2 linked regions of the Dyadobacter pollutisoli genome follow. Each later gene encodes a partner of the first gene's protein in a complex. Links are inferred from orthologs where the notes say so. Each region holds a gene or a part of one and is shown on either strand. Other genes may lie near its edges. The genes, in order: ON006_RS01885 and accD.

Region 1 (3,323 bases):
TAACACACGCCCACATTGACCACTCCGGCAATATTCCCAATTTATACAAAGAGGGATTTGAAGGACGCGTGGTATGTACCGAACCGACGCTGGCACTGACTTCCCTCCTGTTGAAGGATGCTGCCAATCTTCACCAAAAGCGCCTGAATGCCCGCAACGGAGCGTCTTCCAAGAAACGTGGTAAGAAAAAGAAGGATGTGCCGATGGATTATTATGTTGAAAAACATGTGATCGAGGCATTGGATAACTTTGTGCCTGTCGCTTTCGGGCAACGTTACCGCATTGCTGACAATGTAACCATCACTTTTTACGCAGCCGGCCACTTACTGGGTGCCGCGCATATCGTGGTGGAAGTATACGAGGACGGGCAGAAGAAAAAGATCTGTTTCTCGGGCGATATTGGCCGCAGCAATTACCCGTTACTCACTGATCCTCAGGAAATTCCACAAGTTGATTACCTGATATGCGAGTCTACCTATGGTAACCGCGTGCATGAAGACCAGGGAACACCGGCAGAAGCACTGGCAGACGTGATCAAACGTACCTGCATTGACATTCCGGGCAGACTGATCATTCCTTCATTCAGTGTCGGCCGTACGCAGGCGTTGCTTTATACGCTGAATAAAATTTACCTGGATCGTGCATTTCCTTACCTGAAAGTGTTCTCGGACAGCCCATTGGCGCATAGTAGTACCAAGGTTTACCAGCGGCACGTGAGGCTCCTGAACAAGGAGGCACGAGCCTTTCAGGAAGACAATGATATGTTGTTTGATTTTGACAACCTGATCTATCTGGAAAGCTCTGATGCCAGCCGTGCCGTGTCGAACTATAATGAGCCCTGCATTATTATTTCCTCATCGGGAATGGTCCAGGGCGGGCGCGTAGAGCAGCACGTGGAGGCGAACATCGGGAACCCGTACGCGACGATCCTGATGATCGGATATGCTTCCGAGGGAACGCTGGGATGGAGGCTTTTAAATGGACAGGATACCATTTCAATCCGCGGAAAGCAGCTGCCGGTCTTGGCTAATATTGAAAAAATTGACGTATTTAGCGGCCACGGAGATCAGAACGATTTAATCAAATTTGTGAAAACACAAGATCCGGAAAAACTGAAACGCGTTTTTCTGGTACACGGAGAACAACAAAGCATGGCTGACTTTCAGCAAAAAATTGCAGATCATGGCTATAATTCCGTAGAAATACCTTTAAGAGGGCAAACCTATGAACTTTGATAGCCCCTTAGCCCACAAAAAAGAACCTAAATATGAGAACATACCTGGATTTCGAAAAACCTATGTCCGAGCTCGAACGTAAGCTCGAAGAAATGAAAACATTAGCAAAGGAAAATAATGTAGATGTTTCCGATGCCATTTCCTTACTGGAAAATAATATTACAGATCTTCGAAAAGAAATATTTGAAAATCTTACCCGCTGGCAGCGCGTGCAGCTCTCCCGGCACCCCGACCGTCCCTATACCCTCGACTACATTGAATTGATCTGTGATGAATTCATCGAATTGCACGGCGATCGACAGGTACGGGATGATCCGGCTGTTATTGGCGGATTGGCCAATGTCGGCGGACAGTCATTTATGCTGATCGGACAACAAAAAGGACGTAATACCAAGCAGAGACAACATCGGAATTTCGGTATGCCCAATCCCGAAGGTTACCGCAAGGCGCTACGCCTGATGAAACTGGCCGAAAAATTCAACAAACCTATTGTTACCCTGATCGACACGCCGGGCGCGTTCCCGGGCATGGAGGCAGAAGAGCGCGGACAAGGTGAAGCAATCGCCCGCAACCTGAAAGAAATGTTCATGCTGAAAGTACCTGTGATCTGTATCGTGATCGGCGAAGGAGCTTCCGGTGGTGCATTAGGTATCGCGATCGGTGACAGGGTATTGATGCTGGAAAATACCTGGTACTCGGTTATTTCTCCTGAAAACTGCTCGGCAATCCTTTGGAGAAGCTGGGATTTCAAAGAGCAGGCTGCCGAAGCGATGAAGATAACGGCCAAGGATATGAAGAAAAACAACCTCATTGACGGTATCATTGCCGAACCACTGGGCGGCGCCCATCTGGATCATAACTGGATGGCGGAAGAATTAAAAAAAACCATTTTAGAAAACATTACCGAGCTCTCTGCGATCAGCGAGCAGGACAGGATCGACCAGCGGATAGACAAGTTCTGTGCAATGGGTGTAGTTGTTGAATAAAAAAGGACAATGAAAAACGACAAAATAAAGAATATCATTTTTGACCTTGGCGATGTAATTCTCAACATTGATGTCCCCATTGCATCGAAATCTTTTGCGGCGCTCAGCGGCAAAGAACAAAGTGAAATCCTTTCGATTTTCAAAGAAAATGACCTTTTCAGGCAGTTTGAAACCGGTAAGCTTAATGAGGCCGGTTTCAGGAATTATGTAAGAGAGCTGCTTGGACTCTCCGACCTTTCCGACGAGGCCATCGATACAGCCTGGAACAGTCTCTTGCTGGACCTGCCGCCGGAAAGAGTGGAACTTCTTCAAAAATTGGCCGGGAATTACCGTTTATTTCTGTTGAGCAACACCAGCTCCATTCACATTACACAGGTCAACAAGATCCTGGAAGCTTCCACCGGAATCGAAAAACTGGACGATCTTTTTGAAATTGTGTTTCTTTCCTATGACATGGGCCTTATGAAGCCAGACGCGCAAATTTATCTGAATGTGCTGGAACAGGCCGGACTTAAAGCCGAAGAGACATTGTTCCTGGACGATAACCTGGACAATATCAACGCAGCTTCAAAATTAGGTATTGACACCATTCACGTTCAAAAGCCGTTAACCATTCTGGAATATCTCAAAGACTATGCAGTCTAGCACACGTACTTACATCATTCAGGCCGTCCTTTTTATTGTCACAGTGATCACCACTACAATGGCTGGCGCGGAATGGATGTACGGTAATATTTTTTCGTTTGTTTACGACTTCATTTATTTCCTGATGGGTTCCAATGCCGACAAGGCTGAGATCCCGGAAGCTGCCAAAGCATTGAGCTGGCCACAGTTCGTGCAGGGTTTTCACTTTTCCATTCCGTTTCTGCTGATATTGACGATCCATGAATTTGGTCATTATTTCGTCGCCAAGATCCATCAGGTAAAGGTGACGCTACCCTACTACATTCCATTGTGGTTCGGAATTTCCAATAGCATCGGGACTATGGGCGCTTTTATCAGGATCAAATCCATTGTTCGCTCCCGCCTGATATTCTTTGACATTGGCATTGCAGGGCCGCTTGCCGGTTTTATTGCAGCATTGGTGGTTCTTTGGTACGGT
Region 2 (3,251 bases), 5.3 Mb from region 1 along the record:
TGAAGAGAAAGTACAAGAAGTATTTGAAGAAGATCCCAAACTTGTACTGACTGGCGAACTCGAAGAAAACACGCCCACCGGAGCAATCGATCTGGTTATAGAAAAAGACATTGTTTCACCAGGCTTCCAATCGTTGCAAGGTTCGATCACCGACATGGTGGAAAGTAGCGACTGGTCTAATGAGGAAACAGAAAAGCTTGAACTCATGGTCCAGTCATTTAAAGACGGGCTTGTAAAATATGCCGATCTCGAAGGTCCGGCGTTCCGTCGCAACAGGGTAGAGCTCTGGAAAAGACCAGGAATTCCGGCCAGCGAAATGGAACAACATTGGTTGAAATGAAAAGAAAGAGGAGCAAGCCGCTCCTCTTTTTTGGTTAAAAGTGAATAATCTGCCCGGCCTGAATCTCCAATAGTTCTTTGTATAAAGCATTGGAAATCACTTTGTCATTATAATGGGATTTGATCTGTGCCAACTTTACCCTAAGTGCCAATGTATTCATTCCCAGGTAACTGAATACATCATTTAAATGACTTAATGCAATGGCGGCACCCTGCATATTGGAGGATAGTCCGACCAGGGCCGCTTTTTTATTAGCGAAACTGTTGGGATAAGGCAGGCCGTCGATAAATGCTTTCAATACACCCGGATAAGAACCATTGTATTCCGGAACTACAAAAACGAATTTGTCTGTTTTTTCAAGCAATGATTTCAGATCATTAAAAGCTTCATTTTTGCCGCTGTTCTCATACAAGGCGGAAACCGTGAAATCATGCGGCAGATTAACCAGGTCCAGAATAATGCTGGATGCATTCAACTGAGCTAGTATATCCTGATAGTATTCGGCAATTTTCCGTGACATTGAATTGGGCCTGTTGGTTCCAACTATTATCACGATCGGAGAAGATGTTGTTGTCATTTGTGAGCAATCAATGAGTCCCGGATTGTCAATTGTACCGGTTCGGTATTAAGCTGTTTATGTAACAAATTATGATCAGAATTGTTCATGCAAAGGGACGAGGCGCAGCCAAAACTAGTGATCAATAAAATACGATACCAGGCCTGATTTCAGGATAGATAACAATTATTGTTATATTTGAGCCCAATATTCATCATGAAAATGCGATAAGTTGCTGATATACAGTAATTTATTTAGATATTAACCCACATACAGATATGTCCTGGTTTATTCGGAAAGAAAAAGGTATCAATACGCCCACCGAAATGAAGCGTGAGGCTCCGGACGGATTATGGTATCAATGTCCAAATTGTAAAAAAATTACCCCTACCAGAGAACATAAGCAGAACGCTTTTACCTGTCCGCATTGCAATTACCATGAGAAGGTAGGATCGGATGTGTATTTCAATCTTTTATTTGACGACAACGAATTCACAGAACTTGATGCCAACCTGACTTCCGGCGACCCGTTACATTTTGTGGATACTAAGGCTTATCCGGACAGGATTAAGTCTACTATGAAAAAGACGGGTTTGAAGGATGCTGTTCGTACCGGTTACGGCAAAATGAATGAAGTGGACATTGTGATTGCCTGTATGGATTTCAATTTCATTGGCGGTTCCATGGGTTCAGTAGTTGGTGAAAAAATAGCACGTGCGATCACGTATGCGCTCGATCATAAAATCCCGTTCCTGATGATTTCGAAATCGGGTGGTGCGCGGATGATGGAGGCAGGTTTTTCATTGATGCAAATGGCCAAGACATCAGCTCGCCTTGCACAACTTTCGGAAGCAAAAATTCCATATATCTCACTTTTGACTGACCCTACCACTGGCGGTGTTACTGCGTCTTATGCTATGCTTGGCGATTTCAATATCTCGGAGCCAGAAGCATTGATAGGATTTGCAGGCCCACGGGTAATCCGGGAAACGATTGGTAAGGACCTTCCCAAAGGATTCCAGAGTGCAGAATTTGTTCTGGAACACGGATTCCTTGACTTCATTGTGGACAGAAAAGATTTGAAGGATAAATTAACCAGTCTTCTCTCTATGCTTCGTTGATATGCGTTTGGTATCCCATCCGGTCCTGTGTAATTACTATGTAACATACCGTTGCAATGCGTCATGCAGTTTCTGTGATATCTGGGAAAAACCTTCGCCATACATTACCGTTGAAAATCTAAGAGAAAATTTAAGGGATTTAAAGCAGCTCGGGGTTAAAGTAATTGACTTCACCGGAGGCGAGCCGTTGTTGCACCGACAACTGGATTTGCTGTTGAAGGAAGCCAAAGCCCATGGCATGATCACCACCGTGACCAGCAATGGGCTGCTTTATCCCAAGCAAGCGGAGAAGCTTCGCGGCCTGATTGATATGCTGCATTTCTCGCTGGATTCGCCGGATCGGGATGAGCATGATAAATCGAGAGGGGTCAAATGCTTCGACAAGGTGATGGAGTCTATTGAAATCGCCAAATCTTTTGGCGAGCGGCCTGACATTATTTTCACTGTTTTTGAAGACAATGTCAGCAAGATCCGTCAGTTATGGGAAGAGGTTTGCTTGCCGAATAATTTGGTACTGATACTCAATCCTGTTTTTGAATATAACAATGTAGGCTCCAATCTTTCGAAGGAAGCATTGAATGAGTTGCTTTGGTGGGGTAAGCAGAAGAATGTGTATCTCAATGAGGCATTCATCCAGCTCAGGATCGACGGAGGTAATCATGTAGACGATCCTGTTTGCAAAGCCGCCAGTACGACCATTGTTATTTCTCCTGAAAACAAGCTCGTTTTACCTTGCTATCATTTAGGATTGAAGGATTTTCCAATCGATGGAAAACTTTTCGATCTATATCATTCCGATGAGGTTCAGAAACTGGTCGCATTGGAAGGGCGCCTTCCTGCATGCGAGAGCTGTGCGATCAATTGTTATATGCAGCCTTCATTTGCCGTCGAAATGAATAAGTACTGGTGGAAAGCACTTCCCAGTACGATCAAATACAATCGCATGAAAGGTACCTGGAAGCAAATGGTAAGGTTTTAAAACTTACCGGCAAACGTCTTTTCTACGCGTATCAATAATGGAAGAAATTTTCCATTCGTTTTTGATTTGGATTAATGTAAAAACATTGACCCCACAATGTGAAAACTTATCTGTCAAAAAGAATTTGTAAGGGGCCCAGACAATTGCCATAGGCCCATCTACTGAAATCTTCACGTCGTATATTTGTTCATTCCATACTTCTGAATGAGGTTTGCCAACTGCTTTTACAAACCCATCTATCGAAACTTTTTTTAA

What was found.
Region 2: the proteins of ON006_RS01885 (region 1) and accD are in contact, whole or in part, in a solved structure (PDB 8UXZ), measured with the Escherichia coli proteins. The link is inferred for Dyadobacter pollutisoli from one-to-one orthologs.

Annotation. Positions count from the first base shown.
Region 1 is NZ_CP112998.1:425,321-428,643, reverse strand. The notes cover bases 256-3,244. They hold ON006_RS01885 (acetyl-CoA carboxylase carboxyltransferase subunit alpha), read left to right. Parts: upstream 256-1,267; coding sequence 1,268-2,221; downstream 2,222-3,244. Other genes in these bases: ON006_RS01875 (site-2 protease family protein), read left to right, coding at 2,856-3,244; ON006_RS01880 (HAD family hydrolase), read left to right, coding at 2,231-2,866; ON006_RS01890 (MBL fold metallo-hydrolase RNA specificity domain-containing protein), read left to right, coding at 256-1,235. Also shown: more of ON006_RS01890, read left to right, coding at 1-255; more of ON006_RS01875, read left to right, coding at 3,245-3,323. UniProt on the Escherichia coli protein: Component of the acetyl coenzyme A carboxylase (ACC) complex. First, biotin carboxylase catalyzes the carboxylation of biotin on its carrier protein (BCCP) and then the CO(2) group is transferred by the carboxyltransferase to acetyl-CoA to form malonyl-CoA.
Region 2 is NZ_CP112998.1:5,702,880-5,706,130, reverse strand. The notes cover bases 179-3,095. They hold accD (acetyl-CoA carboxylase, carboxyltransferase subunit beta), read left to right. Parts: upstream 179-1,174; coding sequence 1,175-2,017; downstream 2,018-3,095. Other genes in these bases: ON006_RS23315 (nuclear transport factor 2 family protein), read right to left, coding at 3,000-3,095; ON006_RS23320 (radical SAM protein), read left to right, coding at 2,019-2,996; ON006_RS23330 (NADPH-dependent FMN reductase), read right to left, coding at 375-917; ftsZ (cell division protein FtsZ), read left to right, coding at 179-340. In the rest of the region: more of ftsZ, read left to right, coding at 1-178; more of ON006_RS23315, read right to left, coding at 3,096-3,251.